DNA from 4 places in the Bradyrhizobium sp. 930_D9_N1_4 genome. Region 2 is predicted to be linked to each of the others. Evidence: predicted binding sites of a transcription regulator. Region 2 holds the regulator's gene; each other region holds the start of a gene.
The links. Region 2 encodes LexA, which represses DNA repair genes until DNA is damaged. Its sites were predicted from a motif close to TGTTCNNNNTGTGTTCNG; they were not measured.
Positions count from the first base shown of each region.

Region 1: a site for LexA is predicted at 3,700-3,717, ahead of AB7532_RS00900 (YifB family Mg chelatase-like AAA ATPase). Genes of this name have one in related genera too.
Region 3: a site for LexA is predicted at 3,073-3,090, ahead of ruvC (crossover junction endodeoxyribonuclease RuvC). Genes of this name have one in related genera too.
Region 4: a site for LexA is predicted at 4,586-4,603, ahead of AB7532_RS29845 (ribonuclease T2 family protein). Genes of this name have one in related genera too.

Region 1 covers NZ_CP197236.1:189,654-196,638, forward strand. Annotated here, with positions in the region: gene AB7532_RS00875 (type II and III secretion system protein family protein) at 1-343, shown strand, start outside; gene AB7532_RS00880 (CpaD family pilus assembly protein) at 393-1,127, shown strand; gene AB7532_RS00885 (AAA family ATPase) at 1,124-2,413, shown strand; gene AB7532_RS00890 (tetratricopeptide repeat protein) at 2,448-3,221, opposite strand; gene AB7532_RS00895 (PilZ domain-containing protein) at 3,301-3,549, opposite strand; gene AB7532_RS00900 (YifB family Mg chelatase-like AAA ATPase) at 3,776-5,314, shown strand; gene AB7532_RS00905 (hypothetical protein) at 5,422-5,895, shown strand; gene AB7532_RS00910 (ATP-binding protein) at 6,077-6,985, shown strand, end outside.
Region 2 covers NZ_CP197236.1:4,206,436-4,213,420, reverse strand. Annotated here, with positions in the region: gene AB7532_RS19825 (DUF2171 domain-containing protein) at 1-110, shown strand, start outside; gene AB7532_RS19820 (ComEC/Rec2 family competence protein) at 206-2,485, shown strand; gene AB7532_RS19815 (GAF domain-containing protein) at 2,495-3,439, opposite strand; gene AB7532_RS19810 (hypothetical protein) at 3,662-4,096, opposite strand; gene AB7532_RS19805 (hypothetical protein) at 4,283-4,483, opposite strand; gene lexA (transcriptional repressor LexA) at 4,682-5,383, opposite strand; gene AB7532_RS19795 (molybdopterin molybdotransferase MoeA) at 5,560-6,771, opposite strand; gene AB7532_RS19790 (hypothetical protein) at 6,909-6,985, shown strand, end outside.
Region 3 covers NZ_CP197236.1:6,543,635-6,550,619, forward strand. Annotated here, with positions in the region: gene AB7532_RS31170 (metallophosphoesterase) at 1-28, opposite strand, end outside; gene ruvB (Holliday junction branch migration DNA helicase RuvB) at 179-1,231, opposite strand; gene AB7532_RS31180 (hypothetical protein) at 1,228-1,758, opposite strand; gene ruvA (Holliday junction branch migration protein RuvA) at 1,755-2,372, opposite strand; gene ruvC (crossover junction endodeoxyribonuclease RuvC) at 2,515-3,042, opposite strand; gene AB7532_RS31195 (YebC/PmpR family DNA-binding transcriptional regulator) at 3,277-4,023, opposite strand; gene AB7532_RS31200 (methyl-accepting chemotaxis protein) at 4,231-5,970, shown strand; gene AB7532_RS31205 (methyl-accepting chemotaxis protein) at 6,080-6,985, shown strand, end outside.
Region 4 covers NZ_CP197236.1:6,269,159-6,276,143, reverse strand. Annotated here, with positions in the region: gene uvrC (excinuclease ABC subunit UvrC) at 1-1,402, opposite strand, end outside; gene AB7532_RS29860 (outer membrane protein) at 1,652-2,275, shown strand; gene AB7532_RS29855 (cold-shock protein) at 2,363-2,578, opposite strand; gene AB7532_RS29850 (23S rRNA (adenine(2030)-N(6))-methyltransferase RlmJ) at 2,831-3,691, opposite strand; gene AB7532_RS29845 (ribonuclease T2 family protein) at 3,827-4,540, opposite strand; gene AB7532_RS29840 (hypothetical protein) at 4,658-5,119, opposite strand; gene AB7532_RS29835 (hypothetical protein) at 5,302-5,607, shown strand; gene AB7532_RS29830 (DUF3617 domain-containing protein) at 5,651-6,181, shown strand; gene AB7532_RS29825 (ATP-binding protein) at 6,206-6,985, opposite strand, start outside.

The DNA of each region.
Region 1 (6,985 bases), 4.0 Mb from region 2:
GGAAATTCCCTCCGGCGGCTCGATGGCGATGGCCGGCCTGATCCAGCAGAAGACCAAGCAGGCGGTCAACGGCCTGCCCGGCATCGACCAGGTGCCGATCATCGGCGCGCTGTTCCGCAGCCAGGACTTCGTCAACAACGAGACCGAGCTGATGGTGATCGTGACGCCCTATGTGGTGCGCGCGGTCGCCCAGAAGGAATTGTCGCGCCCGGACGACGGCTTCGCGCCGGCCTCGGACGCGCAGTCGGCGCTGCTCGGCCGCATGAACCGCCTCTACGGCGTCGCCCGCCGCGTCGATCCGATCGACGGCATCGGCGGCGATTTCGGCTTCATCATCGACTGAGACGGACGGTTTGGGGACCGGACAAGACACGGGAAGAGGGGACCAGGCGATGACGACACCATCAGCCGATCGACGTCGCAAGCTGCATATCGCGCTGGCACTGACGGGGCTCTCCGTCCTGCTCGGCGCCTGCAACACCACCGGTGAGATCGTCACCCAGACGGTGCCGACCGACTATCGCCAGCGTCACCCGATCGCGGTGCAGGAAGCCAAGAAGTCGATCGTGATCTTTGTCGGCAAGGCCAGGGGCGGACTTTCGGCGCCGCAGCGCGCCGACGTCGCGGGCATCGCCCGGGACTGGGTTCGCGAAGGCACCGGCTCTGTCGTGGTCGACGTGCCGGCCGACACCGCGAATTCGCGCGCCGCGGCGGCGACCTACCAGGACATTCGTTCGGTGCTCGCGTCCGGCGGCGTGCCGTCGCGCGCCATCGTCCAGCATCCCTATCGCCCCGAGGATCCCGGCCTGCTGCCGACGATCCGCCTCAGCTATTCGAGGATCGCCGCGGTCGCCGGCCCCTGCGGGCTGTGGCCGGAAGACGTCGGTCCGAACATCCTCGACCCCGGCTACAACGAGAACCGGCCTTACTTCAACCTGGGCTGCGCCAGCCAGCGCAACCTCGCGGCCATGATCGACAACCCCGCCGACCTCGAGCAGCCACGGGCCGAGACGCCCGCCTACACCGCGCGGCGCGACATCGCCTTCGACCGCTACCGCAAGGGCTCGACGACCACGACCACCTATCCCGAGGCCGAAAAGGCCAAACTCAGCGACACCGGCAAATGACAAGTCTTCACGACGACGAAGCGGACGATCCGCGGCACCCCGAGGAACACATTGCGCCGGTTCCGCGCATCTCGGTGCAGGCCTTTTGCGAGACCGAGCAGACGCTCAAGGCGATGACCGCGGCCGGCGAGGATCGCCGTCTCGCCAAGGCGCATCTCACCGCCAAGGACGGCGGCCTGGCCGCGGCGATCGAAGTCTATGAGACGATGCCGACGCCGAACGTCATCGTGATCGAATCGGACGGCACACGCGACATCCTCGAAGGCCTCGACGATCTCGCCGGCGTCTGCGATCCCGGCACCCGCGTGGTCGTGATCGGCAATCCCAACGACACCGCGCCCTATCGCGAGCTGGTGCGCCGCGGCGTCAACGACTACGTGGTCGGACCGGTCGAAACCCTCGACGTCGTCCGCTCGATCTGCAGCCTGTTCTCGGCCTCCGAAACCATCATCACCGGCCGCGTCATCGCGGTGGTCGGCGCCAAGGGCGGCGTCGGTGCGTCCACGGTCGCGCACAACGTGGCCTGGACCATCGCGCGCGACCTCGCGCTCGATTCCGTCGTGATCGATCTCGACCTCGCCTTCGGCACCGCCGGCCTCGACTACAACCAGGACCCGGCGCAGGGCATCGCCAATGCGGTGCTGTCGCAGGACCGTCCCGACACGGCGCTGATGGAGCGCCTGCTGTCCAAATGCACCGAACGTCTCAGCCTCCTTGCCGCGCCCGCGACGCTCGACCGCGTCTACGATTTCGGCGCCGAAGCCTTTGACGCCATCTTCGACACGCTGCGCATGACCACACCCTGCATCGTGCTCGACGTTCCCCATCAATGGTCGGGCTGGACGCGCCGCGCGCTGGTCAACTCCGACGACATCGTCATCGTGGCCGAGCCGGATCTCGCGAACCTGCGTAACACCAAGAACATGCTCAGCGTGCTGAAGGCGGCACGGCCGAACGACCGGCCGCCGCTCTACTGCATCAACCAGGTCGGCATGCACAAGCGGGCGGAGATCGACGTCAAGTCGTTCGCCAAGACGATGGAAAGCCAGCCGATCGCGGTGATCCCGTTCGACTCGAAGCTGTTCTCGACCGCAGCCAATAACGGCCAGATGATCGCGGAGGTGTCCAAGAGCCACCGCACCACGGAGCTGTTCCAGAACATGGCGAACCGTCTCGCCGGGCGCGGCGATGTGAAGAAGCCGAAGCGCTCGCTGCTCGGACCGCTGCTCAAGAAGTTGAAGGGCAGGGCAGGCCGCGGGTCGGCCCCGCATCGCAAGGCGTCTTAAAGGCAGGAATCGCGAAGGCCGGAAAGAGGGCGGACTATTTGTCCGCCCTTTGCTGTTTCTTAGCCAGCACCTGGCGCAGCGCCGCGATCTTGGCCGCGGCCTGGTCTGGCGGCAAATCTGCCTTCACAAGGTTTTCAGCCTCGTTCTGGCGGCCCTGCAATCCCAGCACGAGCGCGAGATTGGCACGGACCCGCGCATCGTTCTGATTGCGCTGATAAGCGCGGCCCAGCACCTGTTCGGCCTTCGACAGATTGTTTTGCAGCATATACGACAGGCCGAGATTGGACAGCACCGTCGGCTCCTCGGGCACGATCTTCAGCGCGGCCGCATAATATTGCTGCGCCTCTTCGTTGCGGCCGAGCTGGTCGAGCGCCGCGCCTTGCGCCGACAGGATCCGCCAGTCGGGATCTTCAGGCGTATGCGCGCGGCCGAGCACGTCGAACGCCCGCTGGAAACTGCCACTGTCGGCGAGCGCGCGGCCGTAACCGGCGAGCAGCGCCTTGTTGTTGGGATGATTGAGCACCGCCTGCTCCATCACCGCGACGGCCTGGGCGCGCTGGCCGGTCTCGCGCAGCGCCATGCCGTATTCGAGGGCGATGTTGGGATCACCGGGCTTGGCGCGATAGCGCTCGCGAAGGGCGTCCATGTCCGGCTTGGAATCGGCCTTGCCGGCGGTTTCCGACTTGCCGCCGAGCGCCCCGGTGATGTCCTCCAGACCTGTGGTCTGGCAGCCGCCCAGCGCCAACATCAGAAGCGCAGAGACCAGATATCTCGCCGGGGGGAAGGCAAGGGACGAACGCTTGGACATACTCTGATCACTCGGCGACTGATCAGAGATGCTTACCGATTAACGCTAAAGTCCGGTTAAGGGACCCGGCCCGTCCGGCTCAATCGGTGAATTCGGCACCGAATTCGCAGCCGATGCGCCAGCGCAGACGGCACTGGCGGGAATAATCGGGCGCGAAGATGATGGTGAATTGCGGCGGCACTTCCAGAAACTCCGCCACGACTTTCACGCCGCCATCCGAGATATCCGTGATCGTGCAGTCCCGCGGCAGCGATCCGGCGCCAAAGTGAATCTTGGCAAGCCGGGTGCACACCCGTCGTTCGCTTCTCCGGCGATTTGCTGCAAGCATTTGAATTGTTCACCCGTTACGTCACGGCCCATCCCGTTGCCTTGGAGTAGCGGATATTCGTTGGGATGTGCTGTGCAGAGCCGTTCGCATTCGAGGCTTAGTGTCTGGGCCACGTTTACGGCTGGTTAGGGATTTCCGGGTCGCCAACAGTGTTCCTGTATTGTTCTTGCGAAATGAGCCGTGCTCTGCTACCCCTAATTGCACAAGAGGGCAGCCTGGTTCGAGCATGGTTCAGCGGGTTTCTACCGTCGCCTTTGAGGGGATCGAGGCCCGCGCGGTCGACGTGCAGGTGCAGGTCGCGCCGGGCTTGCCGGCCTTTGCCATCGTCGGCCTGCCGGACAAGGCGGTGTCCGAGGCGCGCGAACGGGTGCGCTCGGCGCTGATTGCCTCGGGCCTGGCGCTGCCGGCGCGGCGGATCATCGTCAATCTCGCGCCCGCCGATCTGCCGAAGGAAGGCAGCCATTACGACCTGCCGATTGCGCTCGGACTGATGGCGGCGATCGGCGCGATCCCACCGGATGCGCTCACAGGCTATACCGTGCTCGGCGAACTCGGCCTCGACGGTTCGATCGCGCCTGTCGCAGGCGTTTTGCCCGCTGCGTTCGGCGCCAGTCTGCGCGAGGAAGGATTGATCTGCCCGGCCTCTTGCGGCTCCGAAGCGGCATGGGCGAGCCCCGACATCCAGATCATCGCCGCACATTCGCTGATCCAGATCGCAAATCACTTCAAGGGCACGCAGGTGCTGTCGCGGCCCTCGCCGAAGGTGCATGAGGCCGCCGCCTCCACGCTCGATTTGCGCGACATCAAGGGCCAGGAGAGCGCCAAGCGCGCGCTGGAGATCGCGGCCGCGGGCGGACATCATCTCTTGATGATCGGCGCGCCCGGCGCCGGCAAATCGATGCTGGCGGCGCGGCTGCCCTCGATCCTGCCGCCGTTGTCGCCGGGCGAATTACTCGAGGTCTCGATGATCGCGTCCGTCGCGGGCGAGATCAAGGGCGGCGCGCTGACCGCGCAGCGGCCGTTCCGCTCTCCGCATCATTCCGCGAGCATGGCCGCCCTCACCGGCGGTGGCATCCGCGCAAAGCCCGGCGAGATCTCGCTCGCGCATCAGGGCGTGCTGTTCCTCGACGAGCTGCCGGAGTTCGATCCGCGCGTTTTGGATTCGCTGCGCCAGCCCTTGGAAAACGGCGAGGTCGCGGTGTCGCGCGCCAATCATCGTGTGACTTATCCCGCGCGCTTCATGCTGGTCGCCGCGATGAACCCGTGCCGCTGCGGCAACGCGTTCGAGCCGGGCTATGCCTGCAAGCGCGGCCGTATCGATCGCTGCACCGGCGACTATCAGGCGCGCATCTCCGGCCCGTTGATGGACCGCATCGATCTGCGCATCGAGGTTCCCGCGGTGACCGCGGCCGATCTGATCCTGCCGCCGCCGGCGGAGGGCTCTGCCGAAGTCGCAGCACGCGTGGCGGCGGCGCGCGACATCCAGCTCGCCCGCTATGCGGATGCCGGCCTGCCACATGTCCGCACCAATGCCGAGGCGCCCGCCTCGGTGCTGGAGGACATCGCAAAGCCCGATGCGCAGGGGCAGAAGCTGCTGCGCGACGCGGCCGAGACCATGCGGCTGTCGGCGCGCGGCTATCATCGCGTGTTGCGGGTGGCGCGCACGCTCGCCGACCTCGACGGCGCCGACAAGATCGGCCGGCTGCATCTCGCCGAAGCGCTGTCCTACCGCGCACTCGCGGAGGATGTGCGCCAGATGGCCTGATCATTCCGCGCATCAACCCGGCGGTAACGAGTTTCCTTTACGCTCTGCAAACCATAAGGCCCAAAGTTCCGTGCGAGTTCCACACAGGGCCTGGCGAGTAGAGTGTCATGTTGCGTTTCAAGATCCTGGCCTCGGCCATTCCCCTGCTGGCAGCCGCGGTGTTCGCCCGCGCCGAGATCGGATCGGTCTCGCATCCCTGCATCGCCGTTGGCGATACCTCGGTCGAGCTGACCTCGCTGTTCTGGACCGCCGGCATCCATGTCGCCTTCACCGACGATTTGTCGCGAGCCACGGTGCGGGTGCGGATCACCGACGATGCCGACGAAGCAGACTTCGCCGTCGTGGACGATGGCTCCGGTTCCGAGACGGAATCCTGCGAGGCCCATCCGGCGAACCGTCTCATCACCATTGCCGCGCAGCCGGTCGACGGCGGCCCGGTGATTTATCTCTCCACTGACGGTCCGGCCGATTACCGCATCTATGTGCGCTCGAAGACCTTCTCGCAGCGCGAGGCGGCGGCGCTGATCGTCGGAGCCCATGGCGGCCAACGCCCGCTCCCGCTCCAGGCCGCCTCGCTTTGACGTTTGAGCATGATCTCTCCGGAAAACCGCTGCGCACTTTTCCGGATCATGCTTGAGCCATTAACACCTCGTTAACCCTGTTTGGAGGCCGAACCAAAGCCTCAAGCTGTTCGCAAGGTCGGCGAGACATCGTCGCACCCGGCGGTGGCGGGGTTTCGGACAAGAGTCGGGGTCGGTGACGATGGGTCGGACGTTCCGGATCAAGGTGCGCATGCGCCGCTTCAGGCGGCAGTATCCCAGGATCGCCTTTGCGATCCGCTCCTTCATGATCTTCTCGGCGACGTTCGGCGGCGCCTATGGATTCGTCACCGGCAGCCGCTCCGAGAATTCCGGTTACGATCCCAATACTTTTGCGGTCGGCGCGAGCTTTTTGTTCGCCCTCGCCTGCCTCGGCTTGGCCACGCTCAGCATGCGGCTGCGCTTCGTCAACAAGCGGATGCGTGCGCTGGCCGCCCATAACGAGGCGCTGATCGACCGCAATTGGGAGCTGAAGGAAGCCGAAGAACGCGCCCGCAGTCTTTTTGAGTCACAGGGTGATCTCATCGCGCTGCGCGACCATCAGGGCCGCATCACCTTTGCCAACGAGGCCTATTGCGCGCTCGCCGGACAGGCGCGCAACGCGCTGGTCGGCACGCGTTTCGACTTTGATGTCCTCGAGCAGGGCGACAGCGCCCGCGAAAGCAACGGCACGCGGATTCACGACCAGAGGATCACCACACTGCTCGGCGCGCGCTGGATCGCGTGGCGCGAAGGCTATGTGCGCCTCGACGCCGGCCAGCCCGCCGAATTGCAGAGCGTCGGCCGCGACGTCACCGACCGCACCGAGACCGAACGGGCGCTGTCGGAGGCGCGCGACCAGGCGGACGCCGCCAACCGCGCCAAATCGCGCTTCCTCGCGATGGCCTCGCACGAGATCCGCACGCCGCTCAACGGCATCATCGGCATGGGCGGGCTTTTGCTCGACACCCATCTGACACCGGAGCAGACCACCTACGCCCGCGCAGTGAAAACATCAGGCGAAGCCTTGATGGCACTGATCGAGGAACTGCTCGACTATTCCAAGATCGAGGCCGGCAAGCTCGATCTCGAG
Region 2 (6,985 bases):
AGGGCCATCACCACTTCATCGACAAGGGCCTCGTCGCCGGCGTCGAGGGCAACAAGGTCCGGCTCTCGGCCAAGGCGGATGTCGCCGTGACGATGGAAGAGGAAAAGTAGGGGCCACAACGCTCCGTTCCTGATCTGTACCGCTATTCTCGCGCCTGCACGTTCCGGTAGCTTCGGCTTTCGTTGCGTATCATCGGGTGCAGGGAATGGCGGATCCGGGCCGTCCGTTACGGTCGCAGGGGATCGCGGGGACTTGGCCCGTGGGCCGTACTGCGTCTGCGGGCGGTCTTGTGCCTGCAGGCTTCGATCTCTGGACATCGCTGGCCGAGACACTGCGAGCCTGGGTTGGCGCGGAGGCCGGCGCCGGGCGGCTGTTGCCGTGGGTGCCTGTCGCCTTCGGTTGCGGCATTGCGTTTTATTTTGCCGCCGATCACGAGCCGGTGCTTTGGGTCGTTGCCGCGACGGCGGTGGTGCTCACGCTCGGCGCGGTGCTGCTGCGGCGGAGCCGGCTGTTCGCGCCGGCGATCATGACTGCCGCGGTCGCGGCCGGCTTTGCGGTGGCGACCTGGAAAACGGCTCGCATCGCGCATCCCGTTTTGGCGAAACCGCTCTATTCGGTGGCGTTGTCCGGCTTCGTTGAAAGCCGCGATATCCGCGAGCGCACTGATCGTTTCGTGCTGCGCGTGACGTCGATGGAGGCGCAGCGCAGCGACGTCAAGCTGGAGCGGGTGCGGCTCTCGGTGCGCAAGGGGACCGCGCCCGAGGTCGGCAGCTTCGTGCAATTGAAGGCGCGGCTGATGCCGCCGATCTCGCCGGTTCGCCCCGGCAGCTATGATTTTTCGCGTGACATGTTTTTTCAAGGCATCGGCGCCTCCGGTTTCGTGATGGGCGCGATCGCGGCTGTGGCGCCGCCGGATACCGGCGGCCTGCGGCTGCGCTATGCCGCGTTCATGCAGGGCCTGCGCGATGCCATCGACGCGCGCATCCGTGCCACGCTCGAGGGCGACAATCGCGCGATCGCGACCGCGCTGCTCACCGGCCGGCGCGATGCGATCACCACGCCCGTCAACGATGCCATGTTCATCTCGGGCCTGGGCCACGTGCTCTCGATCTCCGGCTATCACATGGCCGTCGTCGCCGGCGTCGTGTTCTTCGCGGTGCGCGCGATGCTTGCGCTCATTCCGGGACTTGCGGTCGGCTTCGCCATCAAGAAATGGTCGGCGGCCGCCGCGCTGGTCGCGGCCGCCTTCTATCTGCTGCTGTCGGGCGCGGAGGTCGCCACGCAAAGATCGTTCTTCATGACGGCGGTGGTGCTGATCGCGGTGATGGTCGATCGCCGCGCCGTCACATTTCGCACGTTGGCCGTGGCGGCGCTTGTCGTTCTCGCGGTCGCGCCGGAATCGCTGGTGCATCCGAGTTTCCAGATGTCGTTTGCCGCGACGCTCGGGCTCGTGGCGCTGGTGCAGATCGGCATGCCGAACCTGTTTGCCTCGCCCGATCATTCGGCGACCGCGCGCATTGCGATGTGGGGCGGCCGCGAGATCGCGATGCTGTTCCTGGCTTCGCTGATCGCGGGGCTTGCGACCACGCCCTATGCCGCCTTCCATTTCCACCGCGTCACGCCCTACGGCGTGCTCGCCAATCTCGGCGCGATGCCGGTGGTCTCGGCGCTGGTGATGCCGGCCGGGCTGCTGGGGCTGCTCGCAGCGCCGTTCGGGCTCGACGGCGTGTTCTGGTGGCTGATGGGGATCGGCATCGACTGGATGGTGGCGGTGTCGCGCTGGGTGGCTTCATTGCCGGGCGCGGTCGGCCGCATCCCGGCCTTCGGCATCGTGCCGCTGATCCTGGCCAGTCTCGGGATCATCGTGATGGGCCTGCTGCGCACCCCGCTGCGATGGTCCGGCGCGCTGGTGCTGCTGGCTGCGATCGCCTGGGGGCTATCAGTGCGGCAGCCCGACGTCCTGATCGCCGGGGACGGCCAGAGCGTGGCGGTGCGTGGCGAGGACGGGCGCCTGCATCTGATCAGGGCCGGCAAGGACAGCTTTCTGCTGAAGGAGTGGCTGGCTGCGGACGCCGATCCGCGCGACGCCGGCAGCGCCTCGCTGGCCCATGGTGTGTCGTGCGACGAGGCCGGCTGCGTGACGCCGCTCGCCGACGGCCGCCTGGTCGCGCTGGCCTTGCGCATCGATTCCCTGGCGGATGATTGCAGCCGTGCCGCGCTGGTGGTGACGGCGCGGCCCGCGCCGCCGGATTGCGCGGCGATGGTGGTCGATCGTCCACGTCTCGCTGCCCAAGGCGCGCTCGCGCTGACACGGCGCGGCGACGGCTTTGCGGTCCAGGCGGTGAAAGCCAGAGGCACCGACCGTCCGTGGTCGCCGGCGATCGCAGGCGAAGCGGATTTCGACGGAAGCCTTACACCGAAGACGGCTGCGCCTCGCAGCAGGGACGCGACGCCATCGGAAGCCGACTTGCAGGCTGAGGATTGAGCGGACCTGCTACAGGTACCAGACCAGCATGGCGTCGAGCCCTGTGCTCCCGATCACCGGCAGGGCCACCATCCGGCTCAAGCCGGCCGCGCGGGCCTCGGAGCCTGCGATCGAGCCGTCATGCGCGAGGTCCTCGTTGAGCGCGGGCATGCCGGTGACCCAGGCCCCGCCGATGCTGCCTTCGCCTTTGGCAATCGATTTCGTTTCGTAGAGCGCGGCGAGGTCGGTCTGCGCGCTGCAATCGCCGGCGCGAAAGATCAATGCCGAACGAGCCTCGTTCGGGACCCAGATCTCGAAGCGTCGTGCGATCGGGGTTGCCTGCGCCGACAGGAAGGTTAGCACCCAAGTGTGGTCATTGCCGGTCCGGTAGGGGACGCCGACGCCGAGATTGATGCCGATCTTGGCGGCGTCCTCCCAGCGCAGAAAGCTCTTGGCGTCGTGCAGGTCCCTGATGATCAGCGGCAGGCCGGCTTTCCAGGTGCGGCCGGGCAGGCCGAAGCCGCGCGGAAATTTGGTGTGGCGGGAGTTGAATTCGAACATCTCCGCCGCGCCGTAATAGCCGTCGACGAGTCCCATCTCGTGGGAGATTTCGGCGTCGTTGTGCCAGAGCTCGATCGCGCCGACATGGGCCTCGTCGTCGCCGCAGAACAGCACCATGACGGCCTGCAGGAATTCGCCGGCAAACAGCGGCACGGCCACGCCGCAGGTGAGGCCAGCCGCGAGCGCCTGATCGGTTCGCTTGAAATAGGAGTTGGCGAATTTGGTGAGGATCACGGGGTGGCCGCTTGCCCAGGCCTTGCCGGGAAGGCCCTCGTCATATCCGAAGCGCAGAGTCTCGCTCATGGTCTTGAAGGCGGAGAGGCCCTCGTCGCCGTAGAGGCCGCCACCGAATTCCAGCCGCATGCGCGTCCGGTCGGGCACCCAGAGTTCAACGACGCGAATGAAGGTTTTCATCGAACGTGTCCGCCGCCTCAAGCCCGACCAGCATCGGCTATTTGCTTGCGAAACGGACGTTCAAAATTCAGGCAGGACAGCGCAAACTTCGTGCGGCGGGAGCTGTGTCGGCGTGGCCCGCCCCATGGGGTTTCGCGGGACACAAGTGCCACCATCTCGCCGGCCTCGGCCGGCGATGGCGATTTCAATCCTCACCCCGACCTCTCGGCCGGAGATGCTGTCTCAGCCGATCGGCAGGCGCGGGGTCGTTGGCCGGCCGTCGGAGATGATCTGCGGTTTGTGCTCGCGCTCACCGGTCGGCAGGGTCACCGGCAGTTGCAGCACGGTCGCGCGCTGGCCCTCGACGAGCTGCGTCACCAGCACATATTTGCCGTCGGGAAATTCGATTGCGTCATGATGGCGGTCGGGGATGTGCGGATCGATCTTGCCGAACTTGCCGACACGCGAGTTGATCGTGCGTGTCCAGATCCAGCGATTGTCGTAGCGGACGTTGTCGGCGAAGGCGAGCTCCGTTCCCGGCAGCAGGCAGACGGCGATCGTCGGATCGGCTGCGGAGGCAAAGCCGCGCGTCGAGGTGCCGCGGAAGTTCGTCGAGACGATGGTCTCGCCGACCTCTGCGGGACGCGATGCGATGGCGTGCAGGCTGTAGTCACACATCGGGGGTGCTCCTCATTCCGGGATAGCGACCCGCGTCTCCTCTCGAGGCGCAGGCCTCCATCAGAGTGGAAGCATCGAAGCGTCTGCCCGGTTGTAGGCAAATCTGCGGCTCGCCGCCGCAGCCGCGATCACATTATCGAGGTCACTGGGAACAAGGCCCGCTCACACGCATGCGAGAGTCGCGTCTCAGCGCCCCGCAGGTGCCGACCAGCCCGAATATGGCCAGCCCGGCTGCGATGGCTGCGCGGCGGCATCGTGGGCGTTGCGAACCTGTGTGCGCATCGCCGTCTCCTTGCGGACATGGTGCCGCGATGGCGTGGCGACGGCTTGCGACGCTGATGCTGCGACCAGCGCCGCCGCGACTGTCCTGAAGATGATCTTGCGCATGATTTCTCCTCGAGACCTTAAAGCCTGCGAAGCGATGCTGCTTCGCGCGGGCGTGCCGAGGATCTAGCGCTGGAGGAGAGGCCGGATAATCTGCGCGAAACTAGAAAGACTATCCAGCGGGAGCGGACAATCGTCCGCTCCAATTGTTGATCGCGATCGTGGATCGCGTGAGCGCGGGTGGGCCAAGCGCTTTCGAGATCAGTACTTGCGATACAGCCCGATCAGCTTGCCCTGTATCTTGACCCGGTTGGGCGGCAGGATGCGCACCTCATAGGCCGCGTTGGCGGGCTCGAGCGCGATGGAGGCGCCGCGGCGGCGGAAGCGCTTCAGGGTCGCTTCCTCGTCGTCGATCAGCGCCACCACGATGTCGCCGGTATCGGCGCTCTCGTTGCGCTGGATCAGCGCCATGTCGCCGTCGAGGATGCCGGCTTCCACCATGGAATCGCCGCGCACTTCGAGCGCGTAATGCTCGCCCGAGCCGAGCATGTCGGGCGGGACGCTGATGGTGTGGCTGCGGGTCTGCAACGCCTCGATCGGCGTACCTGCCGCGATCCGGCCCATCACGGGCACCGCGACGGGGCGCTCGCCCTCGTCGGCGGACGGGCTGGAGGTCGTGCGCACCTTGCCGAGATTGCCCTCGATGACGCTCGGCGTGAAGCCGCGGCGGTTGCCGGCAGCGGCCTGAAGCTCGGGCAGCTTGATCACCTCGATGGCGCGGGCACGGTTGGGCAGGCGACGGATGAAGCCGCGCTCCTCGAGTGCGGTGATCAGGCGATGGATGCCCGACTTGGAGCGCAGGTCGAGCGCGTCCTTCATCTCGTCGAAGGAGGGCGGCACGCCGCTTTCCTTCAGCCGCTCGCTGATGAACCGCAGGAGCTCGTATTGTTTGCGCGTTAACATCTCGACCAAAATCCCCCGGTTGATGTCGTTCGATTCCGAGACGCTGAATTCAGCGATAAGCCGCTACATGCTCGAAACAAATCATGAACGGACACTATATGTTCGATACATGTTCCGCAACTGCTTAATTTACCGTGAACGCGACAAAGTTCGCGGAACGCATGCGAACGACGCGATCAGACGGGCAGTCGCAACACCTCGCAAGGCGAGCCTTGCTCGGCCTTCGGCGCGAACGGTGCGCGCACGAGAAGTGCCTGTGCCGCAGCGAGATTCGCAAGCAGCGAAGAATCCTGGTGATTGACCGGAAGGGCGATCAGCGCACCGTCGTCGCGCCACGCGAGGCGCGCGCGCAGGTAATCCTCGCGCTGGTCATTGGCGCCGACATCGCCGCCGAGCACGGCGCGTTCGCGGCGATGATGAATCGTCGAACGGCCCGCGAGCGCGCGAATCAGCGGAACCATGAACAGGAAGCCGCAAACGTAGGATGATACGGGATTGCCGGGGAGGCCGATCACGCGCATCGGACCGAGTTGCCCATTCATCATCGGCTTGCCCGGCCGCATCGCGATCTTCCAGAACGCCATGGAGATACCTTCGTCCCTGAGCGCCTGCTGCACCAGATCATGGTCGCCGACCGAGGCGCCGCCGGTCGTGATCAGGATGTCGGCGCCGCTCTCCCGCGCGCGGCGGATGCCCGCGCTGGTGGCTTCCAGGGTGTCGGCGGCAATTCCGAGATCGACGGTGTCCGCGCCCTCGCTGCGGGCGAGCGCGTGCAGTGCGTAGCCGTTGGAATAGACGATCTGGCCATGGCCGGGCGTGGTGCCCGGCATCACCAATTCATCGCCGGTGGCGAGGATCGCGACCTTCGGACGGCGGCAGACGGGCAACAGCGGGTAATTCATGCCGGCAGCGAGGGCGAGGTCTCGCTCGGTCAACCGGATTCCCTTGCGCAGGAGCACATCGCCCTCGCGAAAATCGACGCCGGCTGGGCGGATGTGCCGCCCCGTCAGCGCCGCTTCCTTGATCGTGATGCGCTTGCCGTCGGCGACCGTGTCCTCCTGGATCACGACCGCATCAGCGCCATCGGGGACGACGCCGCCGGTGAAGATCCGCACGGCTTCGCCGGCGCCGACCGATCCCGCGAACGGCCGGCCTGCCGCGACCTCGCCGATCACGGTGAGCGTGGCATCGACTTTCGCCGCGTCGACGGTGCGCACCGCATAGCCGTCCATCGCCGACATCGCCTGCGGCGGCTGCGTGCGTCGTGCAGCAACGTCGCGTGCGAGCACGCGGTGAAAGGCCTGGTCGAGAGCGACCGTCTCTTCCGGCAGCGGCTGCACGCCGGCAAGCACCGCGGCGAGCGCGTCGGAAACCGGCATCAGGGCCACGGTGAACTCCCGCAACAAATCGAAGGATTCGGTTGGCAAGGTTCTAGCCGAGCGGAGGGGCTGAAGCAAAACGGGCTTCTCAATGGAGTGGGAAGCCACACTTCCTTTCGGCGCCGGCTCGGCTTATCTTCCTGTCCATGACGAAACTGCTCGAAAAGGCGCTCCAGGCCGTGCGGCAGCTCCCTGCGGATAGCCAGGACGAGGTTGCGCGCGC
Region 3 (6,985 bases), 2.3 Mb from region 2:
AACGGATGAGATGACGACGCGTGATCATGGAAGCCCGATGGTGATGCTGGCTCTTGATGCGGTCGGATTGGAGCGGAATTGGGATGCGTTCGTGCAGACGGTCTGCATTCGCGTGCAGACCGTCTGCATGAAGGTTACCGGAAGTTCATGACAACGGGAGCACCCGCATCGACGCAGATCAATCGTCGCTGTCGTCCGTACCGAACAGGCCGAACTGCGACGCCGCATCGCGCGAGGGTTCGGCGATGCCGAGATGGCGGAAGGCGTGCGAGGTCAGCAGGCGGCCGCGCGGGGTACGCTGGAGATAGCCGCACTGGATCAGATAAGGCTCGATGATGTCCTCGATCGCATCGCGCGGCTCGGACAAGGCGGCCGCCATAGTCTCGACGCCGACCGGGCCGCCGCCATAGTTCTGCGCAATGGTCGTGAGGTAGCGGCGGTCCATGGCGTCGAGGCCGGCGGCGTCGACTTCGAGCGCGCTCAGCGCGTGGTCGGCGATCTTGCGGTCGATCTTGTCGGCGTCGGCGGCGGAGGCGAAATCGCGCACGCGCCGCAACAGGCGGCCGGCGATGCGCGGTGTGCCGCGGGCGCGGCGGGCGATCTCGTTGGCGCCGTCCGCGCTCATGCCGACATTGAGCACGCGCGCACCTCGGCTGACGATGCTCTCGAGCTCCTCAATCGTGTAGAAATTCAACCGCACCGGAATGCCGAAGCGATCGCGCAAGGGATTGGTGAGCAGGCCCGCGCGCGTGGTGGCGCCGACGAGGGTGAATTTCGACAGCTCGATCTTGACCGAGCGCGCCGCCGGGCCCTCGCCGATGATGAGGTCGAGCTGAAAGTCCTCCATCGCCGGATAGAGCACTTCCTCGACCGCCGGTGAGAGGCGGTGAATTTCATCGATGAAGAGCACGTCGCGCTCTTCGAGATTGGTGAGGAGTGCTGCGAGATCGCCGGCCTTGGCGATCACGGGACCCGACGTTGCGCGAAAGCCGACGCCGAGCTCTTTCGCCACGATCTGCGCCAGCGTGGTCTTGCCGAGGCCGGGGGGACCTACGAACAGCACGTGATCGAGCGCCTCGCCGCGCTTGCGCGCCGCCTCGATGAAGATCGAGAGATTCTTGCGCGCCTGCTGCTGGCCGACGAAGTCGGACAGCGACTGCGGACGCAGCGCAGTGTCGCCGACGTCATCGGAGCGGCGCTCGGGCGTGACGATGCGTGGGGGAGTGGTCATGCGGGCAGGATAACACGATGCAGCGGTTTCGCGAGCCACCAGCACAGGCTGGCGGGAATGACGGCGACGACGGCAAGCATTGCCGAAAGCTTCAGCGCCTCGGGCGCCGAACGGACGCTCGGCACGATCACGGCCGAGGTCTCGGAGGGCACGACGAACATGCCAACCGTGACGAAGCCGGCCGCAGCGACGGCCGCGGCGAGCCATGCCATCCAGATCATGTTGAGATCGGCGTAGACCGCAGCCAGCGCGAATATCAAGCCGGCGACGACTGCGGGAAGGAACGAGGCGAGAACCGTGACAATGGCCAGCAGCACGACCGCGATCGAAACCACGGCGCGCAGTGCCTCCAGTTCGAGGAACACAAGAAACATCTGCAGCATTGCGGCACCGAGCGCAGTGACCGTCACCGAAACCAGCGCGGCGGTCGTCAGCGGCCCCACGACGGAAAAAATCACGACGATACCGGCCGCGCGCAAAAGGCGGCGAAAAAGAGCGGCGGCGGGATTGGTGCAGGCCGCGCTCACTTCGACAGCTCCTTCAGACCAAGCCTGATGAGCTGCGCCGTCTCGGCGCTCTCACCGGCACTGCGCGATGCCGACGCGATGGCGGCTGCGGCCTGCGGCTGGCCATAGCCGAGATTGACCAGCGCGGAGATTGCATCTGCGATGGGGCGCGGCGCGCGCTGATCGTCGACGGCACCGGCGAGATGCACGGCCGCCGGATCGACATTGGCGAAGGCCGGCGCCTTGTCCTTCAGTTCGGTGACGATGCGCTCGGCGACCTTGGGGCCGACGCCGGGCGTGCGCGCCACCGCGGCCTTGTCGCGCAGCGCGATGGCGTTGGCGAGGTCCGACGGCGCCAGCGTGCCGAGCACGGCGAGCGCGACCTTGGCGCCGACGCCCTGCACGGTCTGGAGCAAGCGAAACCATTCGCGCTCCTGATCGGTGCGGAAGCCGAACAGCTTTATCGCGTCCTCACGGACGTAGGTCTCGATCGACAATACGGCCGCCTCGCCCGGCGAAGGCAGGTGCTGCAGCGTGCGCGTCGAGCAGTGCACCTGGTAACCGACGCCGCCGACATCGAGGATGACGAAGTCCTCGCCGTAGGAATCGATCAGACCCTTGAGCTTGCCGATCATCGTGAGGCCTCGGTCGCGGCAGTCACTTCTCTTTCGTCATGGCCGGGCTCGTCCCGGCCATCCACGACTTCACGATCAGCAAGACAGAACGTGGATGCCCGGGACAAGCCCGGGCATGACGGCGGTGATATGCGACCATCGATCATAGTCCCGCGACCTTGAGCCTCAGCGCCGTGCTCTGGCGGTGATGGGCGTGGGTGATGGCGATGGCGAGCGCGTCGGCGGCGTCCGCGGATGGCGGGTCGGCTTTCGGCAGCAGGATCTTCAGCATCATGGCGATCTGCTGCTTGTCGGCGTGGCCGGCGCCGACCACGGTCTTTTTCACTTGGTTCGGCGCGTATTCGGCGACGGAGATGCCGAACATTGCAGGCGCCAGCATGGCGACGCCGCGGGCCTGGCCGAGCTTCAGCGTCGCGACGCCGTCCTTGTTGACGAAGGTCTGCTCGACCGCGGCTTCCATCGGCTGGTGACCGGACAGCACGGCGGCGAGCCCCTCATGGATGGCAAGCAGCCGGCTTGCCAGCGGCAGATCGTCCGGCGGTTCCACCGATCCGCAGGCGACGTAGATCAAACGATTGCCCTCGGCCTCGATCACGCCCCAGCCGGTGCGGCGCAGGCCGGGGTCGATGCCGATGATGCGAACGGGGCCACGAATCGGGAGCGCAGTCATGGGCCAGTGATAGCGGCTGGCTGCCGTGGGGGAAACAGAAACAGAACGGAAGTAACAGGGGAAGTGGGCTGTCATGGGTGAGCGTGGCCCTGCCCACCACACACTCCGGCGTCATACCCCGCGGAAGCGGGGTATCCAGTACGCCGTGGCTTCTCCGTATCTCTCGAATGTCTCTGGAATACTGGGTCGCCCGGTCAAGCCGGGCGACGACGGCGGAGATTGGGATTAGCGGCGTCAGCCGCCCATCTTCGCGAGCAGCGCGTCCGACACCTCGAAATTGGCGTAGACGTGCTGGACGTCGTCGTGGTCGTTGAGGTGATCCATCAGCTTGAGCAGCTTCTCGCCGGTCTCGTCGTCGACCGCGATGGTGTTCTGCGGCTTCCAGATCAGAGCGGCCTTGCGCGGCTCGCCGAACTTGGCTTCCAGCGCCTTGGCAACGTCGCGATAGCCCTCGGTCGAGGCATAAATCTCGTGGCCGGCTTCGCCCGAGACCACGTCGTCGGCGCCGGCCTCGATCGCGGCGTCGAGCACGGCATCGTCATCGGCGACGCCGCGGTCGTATTCGATGATGCCGGTGCGGTCGAACATGAAGGAGACCGAGCCGGTTTCGCCGAGATTGCCGCCCGACTTGGTGAAGAAGGAGCGGATGTCGGAGGCGGCGCGGTTGCGGTTGTCGGTCAGCGCCTCGACGATGACGGCGACGCCGCCGGGGCCGTAACCCTCGTAGCGGATCTCGTCATAGTGCTCGCCATCGTTGCCGAGCGCCTTCTTGACGGCGCGCTCGATATTGTCCTTCGGCATGTTCTCCTGGCGTGCCGCGATGATCGCCGCGCGCAGCCGCGGGTTCATGTTGGGATCGGGGGTGCCGAGCTTGGCCGCGACGGTGATTTCCCGCGCCAGCTTGCCGAACAGCTTCGACTTCTGCGCATCCTGCCGCCCCTTGCGGTGCATGATGTTCTTGAATTGGGAATGTCCGGCCATGCGAGATCTTCTCTAGGGAATCGTGCGCCAAAGATGAGCGTGGGAAGCGCGGCCTTATAGGCCGCCAACCCACCGGAATGAAAGAGGCTCTCATACTTTAAGGTAATACCGTAGTCTGCCGTGCCCAGAAGTCAGGCACCGTTAACCCTGATTTCATTCCAGCCTGCGAAAATAACGACCGCCCGTCCCCCGACAAGAGTAGACCCGATGGCGTTCGCATTATTTCGGAAGCGCCTGCCGGACGTGGCCGCACCAGCGGCAGCCCCGGCGGCTGCGCCGGTCGCGGCCGTGCCTGCTCCCGCCGAAAGCGATTCCGCCCGGGAAATCCTGGAACTGCTGGAACTCGAGCTCGGCGCCATGATCCGGCAGCTCGAGCGTGCCGCCAATTCGGTCGCCGGTGGTGCGGAGGCGACCGCCACCACGCTCGCCGCCATTCGCGACCGCACCGACGCCCTCACCGGCCGCACCAACGCGGCGCAGTCGAACGCCTCCACCTTTGCCCATGCCGCCGACAAGTTCACCCAGTCCGCGCAAGGCATCGGCGCCCAGGTGCGCGAGGCCGGCAAGCTCGCCGACGAGGCCAGCGCCGCGGCGCAGGAAGCCCGCGCCAATGTCGACCGCCTGCGCGAGTCCTCCGCCGCGATCGGCAATGTCGTCAATTTGATCGCGCAGATCGCGCGGCAGACGACGCTGCTCGCGCTCAACTCCACCATCGAGGCCGCGCGCGCAGGCGCCGCCGGCAAGGGCTTTGCGGTCGTCGCCACCGAAGTGAAGGCGCTGGCAGTGCAGACCCAGGGCGCGACGGAAGAAATCACCAAGAAGATCGACGCGCTCCAGCGCGACGCCGCCGGCTCGGCCGATGCGGTGCACCGCATCTCGCAGGCGATCGAGGCGATCCGCCCGGTGTTCGACACCGTCAACGGCGCGGTCGCCGAGCAGAACGCCACCACCAGCGAAGTCTCCGGCAACGCGACAAGCGCCTCGGAGTTCATCATCTCGGTCGGCGAGAGCGCCGTCGAGATCGATGCCGCGACCAAGGCCGCCGAGACCCACGGCGAGAGCGTCGCCCGCGCCGGCAAGGCCGTCACCACCTTCGCCCAGAAGCTGAAATCGCGCTGCGCGGTGCTGCTCAAGCAGAGCGAGCACAACGACCGCCGCAAGACCGAGCGATTGCCCTGCCACATCAAATTCGAAACCGCGCGTGGCGTGTTGCCGGTCTATGAGATCGCGATGGACGGCGTGCTGATCGGCGGTGCGGACGCGGCCAAGCTTGCCACACAGGCCGTCGTCGACGGCACGCTCGAAGGCGTCGGCGCCTGCCGCCTGCGCGTGATCGAGCAGTCCAAGGCCGGCGCCCGCGCGCAATTCGTCAGCCCCAATGCCGATCTCGCGGAGAAGATCGAGGACAGGCTGTGGTCGATCCATGAGGAGAACACCGAGTTCGTGACCCGCGCCATGGAGGCCGGCAACGCGCTGACCCGGATCTTCGAACAGGCGGTCGGGCGCGGCGAGGTCAAGATCGACGATTTGTTCGACACCGACTATGCGGAGATCGCCGGCACCGATCCGCAACAATATCGTACGAAATATTTGAACTGGGCCGACCGCGCGCTGCCGCCGTTCCAGGAGGCCTTCCTCGCCAAGGAACCGCGCATGGCGTTCTGCGCCATGGTCGACCGCAACGGCTTCCTGCCGGTGCACAACAAGATCTATTCGCACCCGCAGCGACCGGGCGATGCGGCCTGGAATACCGCCAACTGCCGCAACCGGCGCATCTTCAACGATCCGGCGGGGTTGTCGGCCGCGCGCAACCTGCGCTCTTATTTGATCCAGAGCTATGCGCGCGACATGGGCAACGGAAACACCGTGATGATGCGCGAGATCGACGTTCCGATCCGTGTGCAAGGGCGACACTGGGGCGGATTTCGCACCGCGTACAAGCTCTAGTGCACGCTCAGGCAAGACGCCGGGCGCGAATCATCATCTAAAGCCTGAAATTGGAATGGGAATGCCGCGGGGGGCCGGCGAACGGCTCTGACTGGAGGACTCTCAAGACATGTCCGTCGTACAACTTGCAGTACTGGACACCGGCTCCAACCGGACGCTGGCCGAACGACTGATCGACCAGCTGGCCGACCGCATCGGCGGTCTCGGCGTGGAGCTAGCCGACATCGCCGGCAATGTCCAGGAGGTCGCAAACCGCGTCTCCAATCAGTCCGAGCGGTTCCATCACCTCCAGGAGACCGCCGAGACGATGGTCTCGGCCAACCACGACATCGCCAACGCATCGCAGGCGGTGCAAACGACCACATCGGCGGCGGTCGGCGAGATCGCGCAGTCGCGCGGCGCGGTCGACGCCGCGGTCAGCCACATCTCCGAGCTCGTCGCAGCCGTGGAACGGATCGAGGCGCGCCTGAGCGCCGTAGGCTCGGCACTGGCGCAGGTGGCCAAGGTGTCCGGCTCGATCGAGGCGATCGCGAAACAGACCAATCTGCTCGCACTCAACGCGACCATCGAGGCGGCCCGCGCCGGCAATGCCGGCCGCGGTTTCGCGGTGGTCGCAAGCGAAGTGAAGAACCTCGCGGAAGCCACCCGCCAGGCCACGCATCAGATCTCCGACACCGTGCGCGATCTCGACGGCCAGATCGAAGGCCTGATCGGCGAGAGCAGCGATGCCTCGCAGCGCGCAAAGACCGCCGGCGAAGGCGCCCAGCAGATCTCCGGCATCATCTCGCGGGTCCAGCAGGGCTTTGCCTCCGTGGAAGCGGAGATCGACAGCGTCACGCGCGCTGCGACCTCCAATCTCGGCCATTGCGACACCGTCATCAGCGAGCTCAGCGAGCTCGCCAAGGGCGTCGACCTCTCCTCGCGCGATCTCAAGAGCGCCGATCAGCGGGTGACGAAGCTGCTCGACACCTCCGAAGGCCTGATTGCACTGATCGCCGACAGCGGCGTGGAGACG
Region 4 (6,985 bases), 2.1 Mb from region 2:
CCTGGATATGGCTGTTGTCGTAGACCTCGATGCGCTTGGGCGAATGCGGCAGGCTCAGCGTCGTGGCGATGGCGTCCAGCAGGCGGCTCTGCGTCGCGGTGTCCGCGAGCTTGCGGCCCAGCGCCTCGCGCGCATTGGTCAGCGCGTGGAGGACGAGCTCCTTCTTCTCGCCGCGCTTGGGCGTGGTGACCTCGATCTTGTGGCCCGCCTTGATCGACAGCGCATTGGCGAGCAGCTCGCTTTCCTCGATCTCGTGCGACAGCAGGATGTTCTTCGGCGGCGGCTTGTCGTCGTAGAACTGGGCGAGGAAGGAGCCGAGCACTTCTTCCGGCGTGTAGGTCTTCTCCGCGCGCGGGAAATAGGCGCGGTTGCCCCAGTTCTGGCCGGTGCGGAAGAAGAACACCTCGACGCAGGAGAAGCCGCCCTCCTGATGGATGGCGAACACGTCCGCTTCTTCCACGGTGCGCGGATTGATGCCCTGCTGCGACTGGATCGCCGATAGCGCGGCGAGGCGGTCGCGATAGAGCGCCGCGGTCTCGAATTCGAGCTCGCCGGAGGCTTTCTCCATCTCGCCGGCAAGCTCCTGCTTCACCGCATGGCTCTTGCCGGAGAGGAAGTCGGTCGCCTCTCGCACCAGCGTCGTATAGCCGGGGAAGTCGATCTCGCGGGTGCAGGGACCGGCGCAGCGGCGGATCTGGTAGAGCAGGCAGGGTCGCGAGCGGCTCTCGAAGAAGGAATCCGTGCAGGAGCGGATCAGGAACGCGCGCTGCAGCGCGGTAATGGTGCGGTTGACGGCGCCGGCGGAGGCAAACGGGCCGAAATAGCGCCCGGGCCGGGACTGCGCACCGCGATGTTTGAGGATCTGCGGCGCCCAATGGTCGCCGCTGATCAGGATGTAGGGAAACGATTTGTCGTCCCGCAACTGCACGTTGAAGCGCGGCCGCAGCTGCTTGATGAGATTGGCCTCCAACAGCAGCGCTTCGGTCTCGGTGTTGGTCGAGACGATTTCCACGGTCACCGTGGCGGCGATCATGCGCAGGATGCGCGCCGGCTGCGGCGCACTCTGGCGCGCGTAGTTGGACAGGCGCTTTTTGACGTTCTTGGCCTTGCCGACATAGAGCACGTCGGCATTGGCGCTGAGCATGCGGTAGACCCCGGGCGAGGTGGGCGCGAGCCGGACCGCGCGCTCGATCGCCTCGTGCCCGGTTGCCAGCGGCTCTTCGCCGATCGCGCCATTCTCGTCCAGGATGTCAGGCAGCAGCGCATCGTCCTCGTCCTCGCCGGCGCTGGTGGCGGGATCGAGGTCGGGCGGCGCCAGGCTCTCGAGCGGGGCGTCAGCGGCAGCAGCCGGCGACGGCTTGCGCGCGCGGTCGTCCGGACTGTCTTGGGAATCGTGAGCCATGGTTGCGAATTTAGGCGCTGGGGGTGCCGATTTGAAGTTCCGGCCGTGCGGCACGCACAGAATGGCGGCGCAGTTCCCGGTAACGCTTGCTTAAGCCTGTTAACAGCGCGGTAACCCCGCTTAACAGGCCTTTAACTTAAAACTCTCGATAAATCTTACGCGAAAAAGTGGTGGTTCCGTAACCATGCGGTTTTGCCGCGCGCGGCGGCGCAGGCATCGCGGGGACGGCAGTTGCGTTGGAGAGTACCGATGAAGAGGTTCGTTGTGGGCGCTGCCGCGTTGGTTGCTGCCGGCTGGACAGCTTCGGCCGAGGCCGCCGACATGAATTACGGAGGGCGTGCGCCCTACACCGTCAACCAGCCGCTCAATGCGTATAGCTGGGCCGGTCCTTATCTCGGCGGCAATATCGGCTACGAATGGGGCTCCGTCAGCAACAGTCCCGTTAAGCCCTCCGGCTTCGCCGGCGGCGTGCAGGCCGGCTACAATTTCCAGAACGGCCCGTTTGTGTTCGGCGTCGAGGGTGACATCCAGGCAACCGGCGCCGACGACACCTTTGCACCGTGGAAATTCTCCAACCCGTGGTTCGGCACCCTGCGCGGCCGCGCCGGCTATGCCTTCAGCAACGTGTTGTTCTACGGCACCGCCGGTCTCGCCTTCGGCGAGCTGCGCGCGCAGACGTTTGGCTGGACGGAGTCGCACACCAGCGCGGGCTGGACCATCGGCGCCGGTGCAGAACTCGGCCTCGCGCCGAACTGGAGCGTGAAGCTCGAATATCTCTACATCGATCTGTCGACGAGCCAGTTCGCAATTACGGGCGTGTCAAACGGCTACAGCGCCAGCGTTGTGCGCGCAGGCGTGAACTATCGCTTCTGATAGCGAAAGAAGAAAATACCGGACTACAGCCTCCCGGCCGCTCGCGGCCGGGACTTTTTTTGCGCCGATTTTCTTGAGTCAGCTCCGCTAGGAAAGGATGACGAGATTGACCGCCTTCGGTCCCTTCCCCTTCTTGTCCGGTTCAACTTCGAAAGTAATACGCTGTCCTTCGGCAAGGTCTTTCAGTCCCGCCCGCTCCACAGCTGTGATGTGAACGAAGACATCGCGACCGCCGTCGTCAGGCTTGATGAAGCCGTAGCCGCGCTCGCCGTTAAAGAACTTGACCGTTCCCGTATTGGCCATCGGGAAACTCCCCCTCATTGCTCCTCCGTCGCGACGCAGACGCACGTCACGACATGACCGGGCCATACGGAGCCCGGGAGAGCTGGCCATCCTTGGGCAGACCATTCGGTCTGACCGGATCTTTCTTAGGCCTTCACTCCGCCGCAACCATTCGCGGAAGCGGAACGTAAAGCCAGTCACGCAAACAGCATAATACGGTTCATTGCAGATTGACTACGGCTCCTGCATCTTTTTCCCAAGAATGCCGGGATGTTACGGCTTCGGCACCTCTAATCGGAATCTGGCAGCTCCGCCTTGTCCGAGCGGCATTTCCAGTTCGGGCAGGATCGTCTTGAGCTCGCCTTGCAGTGTGTACGGCGGATTGACGATCAACAGTCCGGTGGAGGTGAGGGCGGCGCCGTCGAGCTGCGGTGCAACGCTGAATTCGAGGCGCAGACATTTTCCCGGAGGTTTTGCTGCAGCTGCGAGCCGCGCCACGGATTGCGCCAGCGCATCGGTGGCACGCCGGCTCTTTGCGGGATACCAGATTACATAGATACCGGTCGGCCATTTCGCGAAGGCTGCCGCGAAGGCGTCGCCAAGCTTTTCGAATTCGTCCTTGGCCTCGAAGGGCGGATCGATCAGCACGAGGCCGCGGCGCTCCTTCGGCGGCACGAAGGCCGGCAGTGCGACCCAGCCGTCGAGATCGACCACGCGGGCCTGTTCGTCGTGGCGCAGCACGTTGATCAGCGCTTTGCGTGCTTTCGGCTCGAGTTCGCAGACGACGAGGCGGTCCTGCGGCCGGAGCAGACCGCGCGCGATCAGCGGCGAGCCCGGATAGGCCTTGAGCTCGCCTTTCGGATTGTAGGCGCGGACGATGTCGAGATAGGGCTTGGTCAGCGCCACGCTCTCGTTCGACAGGCGCGCCTGCATCAGCCGCGCGATCCCGGTCAGCCATTCGCCGCTGCGGCGCGCCTCGTCGCCTTCGAGATCGTAGAGCCCGGCGCCGGCATGCGTGTCGATGACGCGGAACGCTCCCGGCTTGTCCTGGAGATAGGTGATGATGCGCGCCAGCACGATGTGCTTGATGACATCGGTGAAGCTGCCGGCGTGGAAGGCGTGGCGATAGTTCATGGGACAGGACTACGTTGCTTGCGTGATCCTACCCCCTTGTCATTGCGAGCGCAGCGAAGCAATCCAGAAATGCGACCGCGGACGCACTCTGGATTGCTTCGTCGCAAGCGCTCCCCGCAATGACGGGGCTTGGGCCTACCCGCCCCTGACCGGCGGCATCGTCACCTGGTCGCGGCGGCAGGCGCGGCGCTCGATTTCCTCGCAGGCGCGGAACTGCAAATCCTTGCTGAGGCAGATGCGGACTTCGGAGAGGCGCGTCCGGTTGCAGGTGACCGAGACGGCGGCATTGCTCAGGCCCGGATTGGCCTTGATGAAGGCCTCCTCCACCTCGCCCGGCGCCACGGTCTTGGCCTGCGACAGGTCGAGAAATTCGGCCGGGATCTTGATCGCGGCGCGGGCCTTGCGGATCGTCTCGAAATAATTTCGGCCGTCGAGCCCGGAGCAGGTGCCGTGCTTGTCCCATTCGTTGAAGATCAGGCCCGGCGCGGGCATCAGATCGAGCATTGCGGAAACGATGTTGCGGTTCAGGCGCGGCGAGGGCCGCTGGCAATATTCGGGGAAGCCATTTTCATATTGCGGCCATAGACCGTGCACGACGAACGCATAGGGCCGTCCGCTGCACTGCATCTGCGAACGCCCACCGCCGCGATTGCGCTCGGACGCCTCCTCGCAGAACGAGGGCGACCATGACAGCGACAGCACATAGAAATCGAATTCGCCGGGCGCGTTCTGCCGTTTGTCCTGAGCCTTCGCGCCGCCCGCCAGCGCGACCAGCCCGGCGGCAAGAACCACGGGGAGGGTCAGGGAGATCATGAGCCGGGAGAACGAGTGCAATCTAAAATAAAACATGGCAACGCCCCTCAACTAGACTGTGCATCGAGCCTAGCAGGCAACAGGAACATTTCAAGAACAAAATGCAGATGGCGCGCGTCTGGCCGCTTGACGACCCGAATCGCGTCTCTTCGCTCAGGGCTTGGCGGCGCGGCAGGCCGGATTGTAGGCCCAGTTGCGGTCGAGGCCGACCACGCACCATTCGACGCCGTTGCCGTAGCTGGCGAAGCCGCCATCCTCGATGATCGAGAAATGTACCTTGCGCATCTTGCCGTCAGTCAGCATGGCCTCGCCGGTGCAATAGCGGCGCGGAATGTTGTCGGACTGCCAGGGGCGGAACGCGACCTCGTGAACGGCTGCGAAGCCGGTGATCTTCAACGAGGAATTCCAGAACGAGCTTTCCTTCTCCCAGAACTGGGTGGCGATGGTCGGCAGCGCCTTGTCGCAATCGGCGACGGCACCGTCGTAACGCGGACCGCTCAGCCAGAAGTTCAGCTCCAGCGGATTGGCGGCCCTGGCTTCGCCGAGCGACAGCGCTCCGAACATGAGGCCGAACACGGCGGCAAAGCGGAGCGATTTCAGGGAGGGGGCGCGCATGGGCAATCCGGACAGCTGGGTCTTGGAAGGTCGGACGGTGCCGCGAAGGCCGGGCGGGGTCAAGTGCAGCGCGGCAACACTTCGCCAGGAGTTGACCACAACATCGCATCCAGCGGGGCTTCAGTTCTTTTCACTTCCATCCCGGCACCGTAAACTGGCGCCAACCAATTGGAGTAACGGGAATGCGAATCATTGCGGCTGCGGGCCTTCTCGCCAGCCTGGTCGTCTCGGGTATCTTGGCGAGCCAGCCGGCGCGCGCCGATCTGCTTCCGGTCCCGCCGTTCAAGGGCAACGACACCGGCGGCATCATCGCCTATTCGATGGCGACGCAAACCGATGCCCGTCAGGTCGCGGTCGATCACTGCGCGCGGTACGGCAAGGTCGTGAAATTCCTGGCTGTGCAGGCCTATGAGGGCGGCTACATCTCGTTCTCCTGCCGCTGGGTGCCCTACGGCGCCGCCGAACAGCCGATCCGTACGCTCTACTGAGGCGCTTTCGTAGCGCCGCAATCTCAGCCGGGAGCTTCCCCACATGACGCGCAAACTCGCTTTGCTCGGCTCAAGTCTTTGTCTTGTCTTGTCGACCGGCGTTGCCTCTGCCGTCGACTTGCCGGTGCGCAAGGCCGGCCTGTGGGAAATGAAGCTGGTCACGACCGGCTCGCCCGTGCCCGAGATGACCATGCAGCACTGCACCGATGAGACCGTCGACAAGGAGATGAACAACAACGTCTCTCCGATGGCCAAGCAGATCTGCGCCAAACAGGACATCAAGAAGACCGCGGCCGGCTATGTCAGTGATTCCGAGTGTAGCGTCGCCGGCGTCAACACGACCTCGCATGCCGAGATATCCGGTGATTTCAACTCGGCCTACACGGTGAAGACCACGTCCCACGCGCAAGGCGGTGCCGCGGGCGCAGCGGGGCGCGACACCACGATGCAGCTCGAAGCAAAGTGGCTCGGCGCCTGCAAGCCCGAGCAGAAGCCCGGCGATATCGTGATGCCCGGCGGCTTCAAGATGAACGTGCGCGACATGGACAAGCTGAAGGCGCTGCTGCCGAAGTAGGGTGATGTCGTCGTGAGACCGCAGCTACACCGGAATCCTTACGCTCGCCCTTAATCCTCCCAGCGGGCTGTCGCCGAGGGTGATGTCGCCGCCGTGGGAGCGTGCGATGTCGCGGGCGATCGCAAGGCCAAGGCCGGTGCCGCCTTCATCCTGGTTGCGAGCGTTGTCCAGCCGCAGGAACGGCTTGAACACTTCCTCGCGCAGATGAGCGGGAATGCCGGGGCCGTCGTCGTCGACCGTCACGGTCAAATAACGGTGATCGCGCTGGCCGGTGATGGCGATGGCCTTGCCGTAGCGGGCGGCGTTGGTGACGAGGTTGGCGAGGCAGCGCTTGAACGAGGCCGGCTTCACGGTCACCACGGGCAGGCCGTGGAACGCGACTGTCGCGGTATGGCCGTGGCGCTCGGCGTCGCTGCGCAGCTCCTCGAGCGCCTGCGACATGTCGGTCGGCTGCGACTGCTCGCCGGAATCGCCGCGGGCAAACGCAAGGTAATCCTCCAGCATCATCGACATCTCGTCGACGTCCTTGCGCATGCCCTCCATCTCGGGGCTGTCGCCAATCAGCGCCAGCTCGAGCTTGAAGCGGGTCAGGATGGTGCGCAGATCGTGGCTGACGCCGGCGAGCATCGCGGTGCGCTGCTCCATCGTGCGCTCGATGCGCGATTTCATTTCGAGGAAGGCGATCGACGCGCGCCGCACCTCGCGCGCGCCGCGCGGCCTGAAGTTCGGCGCCTCGCGGCCTTTGCCGAAGCTTTCGGCAGCATCCGCCAGCCGCAGGATCGGCTTGATCTGGTTGCGCAGGAA